DNA from 3 places in the Nocardioides sp. Arc9.136 genome. Region 3 is predicted to be linked to each of the others. Evidence: predicted binding sites of a transcription regulator. Region 3 holds the regulator's gene; each other region holds the start of a gene.
The links. The regulator LexA, encoded in region 3, represses DNA repair genes until DNA is damaged. The targets are predictions, from matches to a motif close to TCGAACANNTGTTCGA.
Positions count from the first base shown of each region.

Region 1: the regulator LexA is predicted to act here: its motif matches at 3,140-3,155, upstream of OSR43_RS06965 (HNH endonuclease signature motif containing protein).
Region 2: the regulator LexA is predicted to act here: its motif matches at 1,641-1,656, upstream of OSR43_RS02250 (HNH endonuclease signature motif containing protein).

Region 1 covers NZ_CP113431.1:1,441,674-1,446,756, forward strand. Annotated here, with positions in the region: gene OSR43_RS06955 (GNAT family N-acetyltransferase) at 1-199, shown strand, start outside; gene OSR43_RS06960 (NADP-dependent oxidoreductase) at 225-1,148, opposite strand; gene OSR43_RS06965 (HNH endonuclease signature motif containing protein) at 1,823-3,076, opposite strand; gene OSR43_RS06970 (CbiQ family ECF transporter T component) at 3,477-4,088, opposite strand; gene OSR43_RS06975 (energy-coupling factor ABC transporter ATP-binding protein) at 4,085-4,783, opposite strand; gene OSR43_RS06980 (biotin transporter BioY) at 4,794-5,083, opposite strand, start outside.
Region 2 covers NZ_CP113431.1:480,297-485,379, reverse strand. Annotated here, with positions in the region: gene OSR43_RS02260 (sensor histidine kinase) at 1-460, shown strand, start outside; gene OSR43_RS02255 (response regulator transcription factor) at 481-1,158, shown strand; gene OSR43_RS02250 (HNH endonuclease signature motif containing protein) at 1,670-2,959, shown strand; gene OSR43_RS02245 (calcium-binding protein) at 3,308-3,919, opposite strand; gene OSR43_RS02240 (ABC transporter ATP-binding protein) at 4,115-4,879, shown strand; gene OSR43_RS02235 (FtsX-like permease family protein) at 4,881-5,083, shown strand, end outside.
Region 3 covers NZ_CP113431.1:827,286-832,368, reverse strand. Annotated here, with positions in the region: gene OSR43_RS03950 (NupC/NupG family nucleoside CNT transporter) at 1-158, shown strand, start outside; gene OSR43_RS03945 (ATP-binding protein) at 183-1,208, opposite strand; gene OSR43_RS03940 (hypothetical protein) at 1,344-1,691, shown strand; gene OSR43_RS03935 (LysM peptidoglycan-binding domain-containing protein) at 1,998-2,354, opposite strand; gene OSR43_RS03930 (SDR family oxidoreductase) at 2,566-3,345, opposite strand; gene lexA (transcriptional repressor LexA) at 3,488-4,210, shown strand; gene OSR43_RS03920 (phosphatase PAP2 family protein) at 4,370-5,083, shown strand, end outside.

The DNA of each region.
Region 1 (5,083 bases), 610 kb from region 3:
CGGCGCCGGCCTGTACCGCGGCCGCGGGTGGGTCCCGTGGCGCGGGCCGACCTCCGTGCTCGGGCCGCGCGGCCGTGAGCGGACCGCGGACGACGACGGCTCGACGTACGTGCTGTGCGGCCCGGACCCCTCCGGCGTCCGCCCGCTCGACCTCGACCTGCCGCTGGCGTGCGACTGGCGGGAGGGCGACGTCTGGTGACGCCGCCCTCCGGCGCGGTCGTCGCTCAGATCGTGACCGCGATCTTGCCGCGGGTGCGGCCGTCCTCGTTGGCGCGGTGGGCGTCGCCGATCCGCTCGAGCGGGTACGTCGCGGCGAGGTCGACCCGCAGCGCCCCTGCCTCGGCGAGGGCGCGCAGCTCGTCGAGGTGCTCGGCCACGGGCCGGACGAAGACGTACCGGCCGCCGATGCGCAGCACCGTGTCGGCGTCCACGACGGAGGCGACCCTCGAGACGTCGTGCACCTGGTTCGGTGCGTCCTCGAGGGCGTCGCCGCCGATGAGGTCGACGACCGCGTCGACCTTGGCCGAGAGCTGCTCGCTGATCGTGCCCTGCGTGTAGTCGACGACCTCGTCGACACCGAGCCGGCGCAGGTAGTCGTGCTTGTCGCTGCGGGCGGTGCCGACGACCGTCGCACCGCGGGACTTGGCGACCTGGACCGCGAACTGCCCGACGCCGCCGGCCGCCGCGTGCACCAGCACGCGGTCGCCCTCGCCCACCTCGAGCGCCTCGACGACCAGCTGCCAGGCGGTGAGACCGGCGAGCGGGATCGCGGCGGCCTCCTCGAAGGAGAGGTTCGCCGGCTTCCGGACGACCGTCCGCTCGGGCGCCGGGACCAGCTCCGCCGCGGTGCCGAACGCGACGTCGTCGCGCCGCACGTAGCCGTAGACCTCGTCGCCCGGCTGGAGCCCGGACCGCACCGACGGCCCGACCGCCTCGACCACGCCCGCGACGTCCCAGCCCGGGATGATCGGCAGGTGGTGGGGGTAGGCGCCCTGCAGGTAGCCCTCGCGGATCTTCCAGTCCACCGGGTTGACGCTCGTCGCCCTCGCCCGGACCAGGACCGTGTCCGGGCCCACGGGCGGGTCCGCGACCTCCTGCACCTCGATCACGTCGGCCCCACCGAATCGGTCGTACACCGCTGCGCGCACGCGCTTACCTCCGTCTGCTCGTCCTGCTCGGTCTCCGTTCCTCATCGGTCCCACCGCCCCAGGTATTCCATCCGGGCCCGCCCCGCCGCCGGTCGACCAGCGAGCGCGAGCGAGCGTCGCCATGTTGGTCGAGCAGCGAGCGCGAGCGAGCGTCGCCTTGTTGGTCGAGCAGCGAGCGCGAGCGAGCGTCGTCGAGACCCGGTGAGGCGCGCAGGGCCTCGGGCTGCAGCCGCTGGTCGAGCAGCGAGCGCGAGCGAGCGTCGTCGAGACCCGGTGAGGTGGGCAGGGCGTCGGGGTGGTCGTCGGGCTGCAATCGCTGGTCGAGCAGCGAGCCCTGGCGAGCGTCGTCGAGACCCCGTGAGGTGCGCAGGGCCTAGGCGTGGTCGTCGGGCTGCAATCGCTGGTCGAGCAGCGAGCCCCGGCGAGCGTCGTCGAGACCCGCGCCTGCTGGTCGAGCACCGAGCCCTAGCGAGCGTCGTCGAGACCCGGTGAAGTGGGCAGGGCCCGGGGGTGGTCGCCGGGGCGCCGGGTGGTGCCAGGGCAGGTCCAGTTTTTCGAGTCGTGTGGTTGCGCGCCGCTGTGGTCGAGGTCCTGGGCGCGGCTGCTCGTCGGGTCACGGCCGGCGGGGGTCGACCGCTGTGGTTGCGGTGGAGGAGGGAGTCGCTCGGGTCGGCCTAGGTCCTCCGATGGAACGCGACCTTCCCTCCGGGCAGGTGGGTGGTGTCGTAGGCGGGGTCGTGGATGCGGGCGTGGTGTCTGGGGCAGAGGTTGCGGGCGTTCGCGAGGTCGGTGGCTCCGCCGGCGGACCAGGGTTGGTCGTGGTGGGCGTGGCAGAGGTGGGCGGGCCAGTCGCAGCCGTCTTCGGTGCAGGTCGGCTGGGTCAGGTTCAGCGCCCGACGCTGAGCGCCGGTGAAGAGACGGGTGGTGCGGCCGAGGTCGAGCAGCTCGGACCTCGACCCGAGGACGGCGGGAATCAAGCCTGCCTCGCAGGCCAGTCTCCGTGCCTGGGCGGCGGAGATGGTGCCGCCGTCGTCGAGGACACCTGGCGCGAGGCCACCCATGAGGGACGCGATGTCGATGGTGACGACGACGGTGGCGTTGAGGCCGCCGAGCTTCGGGACGGACGTGGTGGGAAGGCGTTCGAGGAGCTCGCAGAACGCGTCGCCCATCCGCTCCGGAACCGGGCGTCGTTCGTAGGTCTCGGCGCCGTTCTCAGCCGTCTGGTGCTTCGGGGCGGCGAAGGCGAGGAGCGTCCTCTTGAGCATGGCGCCGTGCAGCTCGGGGATCTTGAACTTCCCGACCACCGACCCGCGCCCGTCGGGGCTCATCGTCAGCCAAGCGGTCTCCCGGGCGAGCCGTTCCTCGGCTTCGAGAGCTTTGGCGTCGCGGGCCTCGCCGATCTCCGGGGCCACGACGGTGAGGACGTGCTTGGCCAGGATGCGTAGCGCCTTGGGGTCACGGTGCCGCGCCTCGGCCAGCAGGTGCTCCTCGGCACGGAGCGGGATGGTGGGGTCGTCGAGGTCGGCGGGGAGCTTGTCGAGGCACTCGGTGATCACGCCAGCGTGATCGACCGACACATCGCCATCGGCGAGAGCGGTGGCCGTCGGGCTGTGGCGGTCCAAGGACTCGGCCAGCCGCATCCGGTGCTTCGCAGCCGGACGGGTCTGGCGGGTCTCGGCCGCCCACCAGGAGGCGGTGTCGGTGGCGCCGACCCGCTCGCCGGCGTGACGACGGTCGGCCTCCGCGGCTAGGCGCAGCTCGAGCGCCTCGATCCGGGCACGGAGCCGCGCTGCCTCGTGGAGCGTGGCGGTGACGTCGTCATCGGACATCGACCACAGGTGCGACTCGTGCGCCCGGTCGAGGCGGGTGTGGGACTTCGCGACGGCTCGGCACACCACGTGCGCGCTGCGTCGGGAGTCCTTGGCCATGGCTCTACTCAAGCACCGACCACCGACAGTCAGACGCGTGTTTCCCCAGGTCAGACCAGATTGTGGACCACGAGTTCGGGGACTTTCCGCGGCGAAGGCGAGGACACGAGGCCCTGCGCACCTCACCGGGTCTCGACGACGCCTCGCTGGCGCTCGGCTGCTCGACCAGCGGCGGCCGGGAGACCGCCGCGTCCACCCGCCGTACCTCCCCGTAGCTGCCCCCACCGCAACCACTTATGGCCAGGCGGCCTGAGGCGCGCACCCGAGGCCCTGCGCACCTGACCGAGTCTCGACGACGCCCCGCTGGCGCTCGGCTGCTCGACCAGCGGGGCACCGCCCGGCGGCCGGAGGTGAGCGCCCTGCGCGCCTCGCCGGGGCTCGGCTGCGCGACAGGCCGGGGTCAGTCGCCGAGGCCGCGGGCGTGCAGGGCGTCGCCGGTCTCGTGGGCGCGGGCGACGACGCGGACGACGAACGGTGTGAGGTGGGCGCGGGGGTGGCGGCCCAGGCCGCGGGCGCGGGCGGCGTCGCGGGTCTCGATGGCGAGGGTGAGGGTCGCGGGGAGGGCGGCGACGGCGAGGGAGAAGGCGAGCGCGACACGCTCGGGGTTGATCCCGACCCGGCGGAACGGTCGCAACCACCGCACGATCGCGTCGAGCAGGGCGTTGACCGGGGTGGTGGCGGTGAGGACGAGCGCGGCGAGGGCGAGGGCGACCAGGTCGAGCGTGGTCTCCACGGCTCGGGGGAGCCCGTTGACCCACCACTGGACCGCCGAGACCACGACGACGAGGACCAGCAGCCCGCGCAGCGCGCGCCCCACCGCCGCGAGCGCGACCCGGGCGAGGACGGCGGCGCTGACCGCCAGGGCCAGCGTGACGAACGACGCCGGCATCGACCGGACGACCACGACGGCGACGCTGAAGACGGCGAGGAGGAGCACCTTCGGCCCGACCGGCATCCGGTGCAGCACCGTCCGGCCCGGCTGGTAGGTCCCGACGAGCAGCGGGTGGCTCACGGCGTGGTCACCGCGGCGACGTAGTGGGCCACGGCGGCGGCCGGCTCGCCGTCGTACGCCACGGCACCGTCGAGCACCACCAGCACCCGGTCGCAGCGGGCGGCCAGGTCGAGGTCGTGGGTGACCAGGACCAGCTGCTGGGGCAGGGAGAACAGCAGGTCGGCGATCCGCCGGGTGTTGGCCAGGTCGAGCAGCGTGGTCGGCTCGTCGGCGACCAGCACGTCGGGGGAGGTGGCGAGCACGCCGGCGAGGGCCAGCAGCTGCTTCTGCCCGCCGGAGAGGGCGTGCACCGACACGTCGGCGTGCCCGGCGAGGCCGTGCTCGGCGAGGACCGCGAGCGCGGCGGCGCGGCGGCGGGCGGGGTCGCGCTCGGTGCGCCGCAGGGACAGCTCGACGTCCTCCACGCAGGTGGGCATCACCAGCTGGGCGGACGGGTCGGTGAAGCAGAACCCCACCCGCCGGCGTACGGCGGCGCCCTCGCGCGCCACGTCGAGCCCGTCGACCAGCACCCGGCCGGACGTCGGCGCGACCAGCCCGTTGAGCAGCCGGGCGAGGGTGGACTTGCCCGAGCCGTTCGCGCCGACCACGCCGATCCGGTGCTCGGTGAGCGTCAGGGTCGTCGGCTCGAGGACGACGCGGTCCCCGTCGGGCGTGGGCACCGCGACGGACGCGGCGTCGAGGTCGATGCGGGGCACGCGAGCAGTATCAGCGGCGGTGCAGCAGCTGCGGGAACGCGCGGTGCACCTCGGCGGCGACGAGCGCGACGAGGGCGGCCTTGAGCAGGTCGCCGGCCCAGAACGGCGCGTCGTACCCCCACGCCACCGCCCAGGAGACGTCGAACCAGTACTTCATGCCGACGATCCCCAGCAGGTGGTTGACCGCGACCGCGGGCACGGCGCAGAGGAACACCCAGAACGCCCGGCTCTTCCGCCTGCGCCCCGCCACCTGCCGCACGAGCAGCCCGGCGAGGCCGGCGACCAGCGGGAAGGACCACA
Region 2 (5,083 bases), 350 kb from region 3:
GCTGCGCGAGGGCGACCCCGCCTCCGACGCGCGCCCGGAGACGCTGGCCGGCGTCCGGGCCCTGGTGGCCGACGTCGCCGCCACCGGCCGCGAGGTCGCCCTGGCGGTGCTGGGCGACGAGCAGGCCGCGGCCCGCGAGGTCGGCCCGCTGGCCCAGCTCGCGGCGTACCGCGCCGTCCAGGAGGCTCTCGCCAACGCCGCCCGGCACGCCCCCGGGGCGGCCTGCTCGGTGACCGTCGACGCGCGCGACGACCGCGTCGTCGAGGTGGTCGTCCGCAACGGACCGGCCGACGGCGCGGCGGCGGGGTCCGCCGGGTCGCCGGGAGCCGCCGGGGGCTTCGGTCTCGTGGGGATGCGGGAGCGCGCCGCGCTCACCGGCGCCGACCTCGACGTCGGCCCCACCGATGATGGCGGGTGGCAGGTGCGGTTGCGGCTGCCGCGGGAGGGGGAGGTCGCGTGACTGGTCCTGCGAGTGGTCCTGTGGGTGGTCCTGTGGTCCGGGTGGTCGTCGCCGACGACCAGGCGCTGGTGCGAGCCGGCCTCGTGACCCTGCTCGGCGCCGAGCCGGACATCGAGGTCGTCGGCACCGCCGTCGACGGCCGCGAGGCGGTCGAGGTCGCCCGCCGGCTGCGCCCGGACGTGGTCTGCATGGACATCCGGATGCCGGTCATGGACGGCATCGCCGCGACCCGCGCCCTGGCCGGGCCCGGCGTCGAGGACCCGGTTCCGGTGCTGGTGCTGACGACGTTCGAGATCGACGACTACCTGTTCGGGGCGCTCGAGGCGGGTGCGGCCGGCTTCCAGCTCAAGGACGCCGAGCCCGAGGTGCTCGTCCGCGCCGTCCGCTCCGTCGCCGCCGGCAACGGCACGCTCGACGACTCGCTCACCAAGCGCGTGGTCGGCGAGGTGCTCGAGCGCCGTCGCAGCCAGCCCGTCACGGTCGCCCGGGGGACCGACCTGCTCACCGCACGCGAGCTCGACATCGTGCTGTTGCTCGCGCAGGGCATGTCGAACGACGAGATCGCCCAGCAGCTCGTCCTCGAGGTCTCCACCGTCAAGTCCCACCTCGCACGGATCCTCCCCAAGCTCGGCGTCCGCTCCCGCCTCCAGGCCGCCGTCTGGGCCTACCAGAACAAGGTCGTCGACGTCCCCGACTGACGCACGCAGCGAGCCCCGGCGAGCGTCGTCGAGACCCCCACCGCTGGTCGAGCAGCGAGCCCCGGCGAGCGTCGTCGAGACCCCCACCGCTGGTCGAGCAGCGAGCCCCGGCGAGCGTCGTCGAGACCCCCGCGCTGCCGGTCGAGCAGCGAGCCCCGGCGAGCGTCGTCGAGACCCCGCACCGCTGGTCGAGCAGCGAGCCCCGGCGAGCGTCGTCGAGACCCCGCACCGCTGGTCGAGCAGCGAGCCCCGGCGAGCGTCGTCGAGACCCTGCACTGCTGGTCGAGCAGCGAGCCCCGGCGAGCGTCGTCGAGACCCCAGGCAGCCGACCTGCGGCCTACGTGAGGTGGGTGGTCGCGGTGGTGGCGGCTACAGGACGGGCACACCGTGGGTCGCGCACCGTCGCCAGCCCGCTGCTGGTCGAGCAGCGAGCGTCGTCGAGCCCCCGTCGCCAATCCACAACGTCGCCGCACACCTTCCATTCGAACACACGTGCGAGTAGAATAAGGCCATGGCCCTCCCCGCGACGCTCGAGCACCCGCTGGACACCCCAGCCGACGTGCTCGCCGCTGCACGTGCGATCCAGCGCGCGGCGAACGCCGCCGAGGCAGAGCTGCTCCAGGCGGCGGTGCAGTGGTGCGTGATGCACCCCGCCGAATCAATCAGCACCGCCTCGGCGTGGTCGACGCTGAAGGGGTTCGGCGACAAAGCCGTCGGCCTCGCCGGGGACGGCGCACCGTTGGTGAGCGAGTTCGCCGTCATCGAGTTCGCCGCCGGGATCGGGAAGTCCGAGGACGCCGGCCGCGCCTACCTCGCCGAGGCCCTCGAGCTGCGCTACCGCCTCCCCCGGACCTGGGCGAAGGTCACCAACCTCGCCCTCCCGGCGTGGAAAGCGCGGTCCATCGCCCGGCGCACCCTGCACCTGCCCAAAGCCGGTGCGGGGTTCGTGGACACCCACGTCGCCCCCGTCGCCGCCACCATCGGCCCCGCCGCGCTCGACCGGCTCCTCGACGAAGCACTGGTCCGGTTCGACCCCGCCGAAGCCGAACGGGTCCGGTACGAACGCACCGAAGCACGCCACTTCACCATCCAGACCCGACAGGTCTCCTACGACGGCCACGTCGACATCTGGGGCACCCTCGACCTCGCCGACGCCCTCGACCTCGAGGACGCGATCACCAAGGGCGCCGCCCGCCTCGCCCAGCTCGGCTCGAAAGAGGCTGAGGGCGCGCGGCGGGCGATGGCCGCCGGCGACATGGCCCGCCGCCAGCTCCAGCTGCAGTTCGACACCGACCCCACACCCCTGGTCGTCCACGTCCACCAGAAGGCAGATGGTGAACTCGACCGCGTCACCCGGGTCGAAGCCACCAGGGGGTTCGTGCTCACCACCCAGCTCGCCGAGTGGTGCACCCGCGCCGCCCGCGACGGCGCACCCATCACCGTCAAGCCCGTGATCGACCTGAACGAACGGATCCACGTCGAGGCCTACGAGGTCCCCGACCGCCTCTCCGTCCAGACCCGGCTGCGCGACCACCACTGCGTCTTCCCCTGGTGCACCCGCCCCGCCCACACCACCAGCAAGGTCGACGACGACCACGTCATCCCCCACAGCAGGGGCGGACCCACCGCGACCGAGAACATCGCCCCCCTGTGCAGGCGCCACCACCGCGCCAAGACCCACACCGTCTGGCACCAACACACACCCCGACCAGGGACCTACCTGTGGCGCAGCCCCACAGGGCTCACCTACCGCGTCGACCACCACGGCACCCACGAGACCACCGACCCGCCCGACCAGTAGCCGCCCCGCCCCACACCCCGCCGGAGCAACCAACCGGCGGGGCACAGGCACGCCCGGCCAGCTCCTCGACGGGCCGAGCGCACCCCGTCTCTGCTTGCTCCGGCGTTCGCACACTGACGGGCCCGAGGAGGTGAGCCGTGGGACTGCGGATGAGGCCGGTCGACGGCGCACGCTGCTCCCCGCCCCGGCCCGCGGCGCCTCGACCTGGACCCGGCGGCTCACGGAGCGAGCGGCCGACGGGGTCCTGCTCAACCCTGCCTACCGGAGCGCGAACGCGTCCCACCCGCCGCAGACCAGGGGTGGCCCGGACATTGCGGCGGCTCGGACTGACGAGCAGCGCCGCTGCGCTCAGTGGAACGGGTCGATCTTCACGACCTCGCAGTCGTGGACGATCGGCCGGGTGGGGTCGGGCTCGCCGACGTCGCCGCCGTTGGGCAGCAGCACCTCGTCACGACCGGGACCGCACCAGATCTCCATCCGCTTCGGGTTGACCGACGTCGGGCGGATGACGTCGTCGCCGGCGCCCGCCCGCATCCGGTCGCCGCCGTAGACCAGCGCGTGGTCGTCGCCACCCCCGGTGAGCACCAGGTCGTCCACGCCGTCGGGATCGGCCCACACCTGGTCGGCGCCGGCACCGCCGACGATGACGTCGTACCCCGCGCCGCCGAACAGGTTGTCGCGCCCCGGGCCGCCCATCACCCGGTCGTCCCCGTCGCCGCCGTACAGGCCGTCGCGTCCGTCGCCGCCGACGATCCGGTCGTCACCGGCGAGCCCGCGCGAGCCGTCGTTCCCGCCGTACAGGCGGATCACGTCGTCCTGCGCCGTTCCCGGCAGCCGGTCGCGACCCGGCGTGCCCTCCAGGACGGCGGCGTCGGCCCGCGGGACGAGGCCGAGGGGTGAGGTGGCGAGCAGCACCGCGGTGAGCGCTGCGGTGCCGAGGCGGGTCGGGAACGTGGTCATGCGAGGTCCTCTCCAGGTTGCTGTTCCGAGTGGTTTCGCGGGTACGACGCCGCCGGCTCCGGAAAGGTTCGCGGGCCGTCGCGGGCCACCTCCATCGAAGGATGCAACCGCGCAGGTTGGTCCTTTGGCGGCTCGTGGCGGGGGCCGCCGGTTCCTAGCGTCGTGGACATCCCCACGACGACCCCAGGAGCACCGATGCAGACCCCCACTCCCACGCTCAGCACGACCCGCACCGCGACCGCCGTCCTCCTCGACGACGTCCGCCACACCTACGCCGGCCCCGAGCCGGTGCACGCGCTGCGGGGGCTCTCGCTGGCGCTGCCGGCCGGCTCGTTCACCGCGGTCGTCGGCGCGTCCGGATCGGGCAAGTCGACCTTCCTGCACTGCGCCGCCGGCCTCGAGACCCCGACCAGCGGACGCGTCCTGGTCGGCGACCACGACCTGGGCGGCCTGTCGCCGGACGCGCTGACGCGGTTGCGCCGCCGCTACGTCGGCTTCGTCTTCCAGGCCTACAACCTGGTGGGCCACCTCTCGGTCGCCGACAACATCGCGCTGCCCCTGCTGCTGGCCGGGGCGTCGACCGACCCGGCCTGGCAGGCCGAGCTGGTCGCCGCGCTCGGCCTCGGCGGCCTCGAGCAGCGCCGCCCGGTGGAGCTCTCCGGCGGCCAGGCGCAGCGCGTCGCCATCGCCCGGGCGCTGGTCACCCGCCCCACCGTCGTGTTCGCCGACGAGCCGACCGGCGCCCTCGACTCCGCGACGGGCAAGCAGGTGCTCGCCGCGCTGCGCTCCACCGCCGACCGGTTCGGCCAGACCGTCGTCGTGGTCACCCACGACCCCCACGTCGCGGCCACCGCCGACAGCGTGCTGGTGCTGGCCGACGGCCGGCTCCGCGACCGGATCGACCACCCGACGGCCGACCTGGTCGCCGCCGCCGCCCTGCGCACGACGGCGGGTGCCTGACATGTGGCGCCTCGCCCGCTCGGCCGTCGCCGCGCACCCCGGATCCCTTGTCGGCACCCTCCTCGCCCTGGTCGCCGCGGCGGCCCTGCTCTCGGCCGGCGGCGTCCTCGTCGAGTCCGGCCTCCGCACCGGGCCGTCGGTCGACGGCGGCCCCGACGGCGCCACCCTGGTCGCGCTCGCCAGCTCCTACCTGGGCACCGCGCT
Region 3 (5,083 bases):
TCTCCTCGATCGCCATCCAGATCGGCACCATCGGCTCGCTCGCGCCCGAGCGCCGCTCGGCCGTCGCGGAGCTGGGCCTGCGGGCACTCCTGGCCGGCAGCCTCGCCAACCTGTCCAACGCCGCCATCGCGGGCGTGGTCATCGGCATCGGGACCTAGCGGCCCGACGCGGCGCGAACGGCCTCAGCCGGCGGCGACCGCGTCGGTGCGGGCGTAGGTGCCGAGCTCGAGGGTGAACCAGACGGTGGTGCCGGTGACGTCGCGCTCGGATCCCCACCGCTGGGAGAGGGCGTCGACCAGCTGCAGGCCGCGGCCGTAGACGCGCAGCGGGTCGAGGTCCTCGGAGGGGTGCGGCTCGCCGCCGACGGCGGGCTTGCCGAGGCCGCCGAGGTCGCGGACGGTCACCGTCAGCACGCCGTCGTCCAGCACGACCCGCAGCTCCGATGCCGTGCCCGCGTGGACGACCGCGTTGGTCACCAGCTCCGAGAGGCACAGCTGCGCGTCGTCGACCGGCTCGTCGTCGACGCCCCAGGCGCGTAGGTGCTCGCGGAGGAACCGCCGCGCGGCGCCCGTCGCCCGCGGGTCGCCCTCGAGCAGCACGCTGGTGGTCAGCGCGCCCTCCGGGATCGCCGGCTCCTCGGGCACCGCGTCGGAGCCCTGGCGCCCGGAGACCAGCCGGACCCGGCGTACGGCGTCCGAGGCGCGGCGGGCCAGCTCGGTGAGCGCGGCGACCCGCGCGGCGTCGAGCGCCTCGGCGTCGGAGAACCAGACCAGCAGGCCACCGATCGGCGAGCCGGTCCCCGGCAGCGGCACGGCCGCCAGCGCCCGCACCTCGCGCTCGCGCTGGGCCTCCAGCAGTGCGACGTACCGACCGGTGAAGTCCTCGAGCCGCCCGTGCACCGCCTCACCGGTCCGCACGACGGTGGTCAGCGGTACGTCGTCGTAGGCGTCGATGTGGCACCAGCGCAGGTCCGCGGGGTCGGCTGCCGCCGCGCTGTCGACGAAGCGCAGCCGGCGACCACCGCCCTCGCTCAGCGCCAGGGCGGCGCGCTGCACCCCGTCGTGGGCCCCGACCCGGGCCAGGACCGACCGGGCGACGTCGTCGACGTCGTGGGCCTGCGGGAGCGCTCCGTCCGGGTGGTACGACTGCGGAGTCGACGCACCGGGAGCTCCACCCGGCGCCGACGACGTCCCCACTTCGCCCTGCACGAGGCACAGCGTAAAGCCTCCGAGCCGATCCGGCTCGGCACGATCACCGCGTCGCGCCCGACGGGCCGGAACCGGGGGCCGACGACCTGCGGGTCGACTGCACCCGGCCGCCACCGATCAGCGATGATGTGCCACGTGGCGACGGGCAAGCGGGCGGGCGCACGGCGGGGCGACAAGCGCCGTGCCGGTTTCTCCCCGCGCCTGGCCCTCCTCGCCCTCGGCATCACCCTCCTGGTGGTCGCCTGGGGCTACCTGGTCTACGCCGCGATCGACTTCGGCGCGACCGCGCGTGGCGGCGAGTCCGGCGCGTGGGCCTTCCTCGCCCTGGCCTCGGTCGGTGCCGTCGCCTGCCTGTTCGTCGGACTGATGCTCGTCGCCCGACTGCTCCGCGAGCTCGGCATCACCTCTCCCCCGGCCTCCCGCGAGCCGCGGTCGGAGCAGCAGCAGCCCGCCGCTCCCGGCGGGCGGCGCGCCGCTCGCTGACCCGCTCGCCGAGCCGCTCCCGGGACGGGTCGAGCCTGCTCGATCTTGTTGAGTGGGCGTCGTCGAGCGGTCCCGGCGGGCGACATTTCATCGGCCGGCCGCTGAACCTGTCGGTTGGCCGATGAAGTTTCAGCGGCCATCCGGGAGCTTCATCGGCTGGCCGCTGAAACTTCCGCGGCCGCGCCGGCGAGCGCGTCCGGAGACGCCGCAGGGGCGGGGCCGCGAACGGCCCCGCCCCTGTCTTCCCCGGATCGCCAGCCGGGGTCGAAGCGGCTGGCGACGTCTGTGTCGGTGCTGGCGAGTGCCTTACTGCACCGGGACGATGAGGCGCTGGCCCGCGGCGAGCACCGCGGAGTCGAGGGCGTTCAGCCGCTCGATGTGGGTCATCATCTCGCGCACCTCGCCGTCCTCGGCGAGGTCGGCGGCGATCCCCCACAGGGTCTGGCCGGTGCCGACCATCACCACGCGGGTCGGCTCGGGGGTGCCGGCCTCGTCGGTGGCCACCGAGCCTGCCGCGATGGCCAGGCCGAGGCCGAGCACGATCGCGAGCGCCAGGAGGAACACCACGAGCCGGCCCCGGCGGGTGAGCCGCACCTGGCCGGAGCGGCGGGTGCTGCCGGTCGTGCGCGGCAGGGCGGTGGGGGTGGCGGTGATGGTGCTCATGGGGACCTCCTGGGGAAGTGGCGGTCAGCCTCGGGTCGTGTCGATCTCGGTCTGAGCAGATGTCTAACCGCGGCCACCGACAGTGGCTGGCCCGGTTGACGATCGAGCAGACGTTCGATCGAACATGTGTACGACCGTAGAGCACGTGTTCGAACAGTTCAAGGACCTGGGCGAACAAATGTTCGAAGGAACCGACCCGCCTCCCCGGCGACTACCGCAGCCGGCGCCTGCCCTGGGCCGCGAAGACCGCGAGCGCCGGCCCGGACACCGAGGGGGCGAGCTGGCCGACGCGCATCGCGGCACCACGCCACCCGGGGAGGGTCCGCAGGACCCGGCGGGACCCGACCAGGTCGACGGCCGCCTGCGCGGTCTCCGCCACGCCCAGCATCCGGCCTCCCGAGGCGACGAGCTGCTTGCCCATCCCGTCCTCGCGCATCGCGGCGACCATGTCGGTGGCCACGCCGTCGGGGCACAGGGCGTGCACCCGCACACCCCGCGGCGCCTCGAGGGCGACCGAGGAGGCGAGCGAGACGACCGCGGCCTTGGTCGCGGCGTACAGGGAGAGGCCGGGGACGGGACCCAGGCCCGAGAGGGACGCGGTGAGGACCAGGTCGCCGCCGCGCGGGCCGAACGCGGCGAGCGCCGCGCGGGTGCTCCAGACGGCGCCGAGCAGGTTGACCTCGACGAGGCGGCGGACCTGCTCGTCGGTCAGGTCCGCGAGCTTCCCGTCGTCACCCACGCCGGCGTTGGCGAACCACGCCACGAGCGCGCCGTGCCGCGCGGCCGCCTCGGCAGCGGCGGTGTGCGAGGCGGCGTCGCGGACGTCCTGGCCGAGGCCCTCGGCGGCGCCGATCTCGGCCGCGGTGCGCGCCGCGCCCTCGGCGTCGATGTCGGTGACCACGACGCGGTGCCCGCGCGCGACCATGAGCTCGGCGATACCGCGGCCGATGCCGCGGGCCGCTCCGGTGACGACACAGCTGGTGGGTTCCATGCACGCATCCAAGCAGCGGCCCGGGCCGGGCGCCCACCGCGCGACACACCTTCGAACAGGTGTTTGAACACGGCCCGCGGAGGCTCTACCGTGCTGCCAGCAGCACCCCTCGTCCTCGCGCATCCCGGAAGGCACTCCACCCATGGCGAAGAACCCCGGTCCCAAGGTCTCCGAGCTGCCCGACGGCGCACCCGACGTGACCGGCCTGACCCCTCGTCAGACCCGGATCCTCGCCCACATCCGCGACAGCATCGAGGGCCGCGGCTACCCGCCGAGCATGCGCGAGATCGGCGACGCGGTGGGCCTGACCAGCTCCTCGAGCGTGGCCCACCAGCTCAAGGTCCTCGAGGAGAAGGGCTTCCTCAAGCGCGACCCGCACCGCCCGCGGGCGCTCGAGGTGTTCCTGCCCGAGGTGATGGCGGCACGGCGCGCGATGTCCAGCGGTGAGGAGGCCTCGGTCGACGAGACGGGCGTGGGCGACGTGCTGCCCGAGGCGCAGTACGTCCCGATGGTCGGCCGGATCGCGGCCGGCGGCCCGATCCTCGCCGAGGAGCGCGTCGAGGACGTCTTCCCGCTGCCCAAGCAGCTGGTCGGCGACGGCCAGCTGTTCCTGCTCGAGGTCGCCGGCGACTCGATGGTCGACGCCGCGATCTGCAACGGCGACTACGTCGTCATCCGGCAGCAGCCGACGGCGAACAACGGCGAGATCGTGGCCGCGATGATCGACGGCGAGGCGACGGTGAAGACCTTCCAGCGCAAGGACGGCCAGGTGTGGCTGCTGCCGCACAACGCGGCGTACGACCCCATCGACGGCACGCACGCGACCATCCTGGGCAAGGTCACCGCGGTCCTGCGGCGCGTCTGAGCGCACCGCCGGTCCCGGGCCCTACCGGACCGCGGCGCGGCTGATCGGGGAGAAAGGGCCCGGTCGGGTGGCGCCTCACCCCCAAGAATGGGCAAACGGGGGGCGACTCGGGGGTAAGCCGGATGCTTCTCGGGGGTGGGATACGGCAATGTTGGAGCCGTGAGTCTCCCCAGCAGCACCACGAGGCACCCGCGCCTGCGGCGTGGCGTGGCCGAGCTGGCGCTCATCCTGACCCTCTACGTCGTCTACAGCGGGTCCCGGCTGTTCGCCGACGACGCCCTGGGCCCCGCGCTCACCCGGGCACGCGAGCTGCTCGACGTGGAGCGGCTCATCGGCCTGCACTGGGAGGCCTCCCTCAACCAGTTCTTCGTCGACACGCGGGTCCTCGGCCTGCTCTCCAGCTACTGGTACGCCACCGCCCACTACGTGGTCACCGCGATCGCGCTGGTGTGGCTCTACCGCCTCGGCGAGCGGCGCTACGTGCCGGCCCGGCGCGCACTGGTGGCGGCCACCCTGATCGGCCTGGCGCTCTACCTCCTGCTGCCGACCGCTCCCCCACGCTTCGTCGACGGGTACGTCGACGTCCTGTCCCTGCACGCGGCCGACGGCTGGTGGGGGTCCGAGGCATCGGCGCCCAAGGGCCTGGGCGGGCTGACGAACCAGCTCGCGGCCTTCCCCTCCCTGCACGCCGGCTGGGCGCTGTGGGTGGCGGTGGTCGTCCAGCAGCACGCCCGCCGCCACTGGGTCCGCGGCCTGGGCTGGGCCCACGCCCTCATCACCGCGGTCGTCATCGTCGGCACCGGCAACCACTGGGTCCTCGACGCCCTCGCCGGGTGGCTGGTGATCGGCCTGGGGTTCCTGGTCTCGGCACGG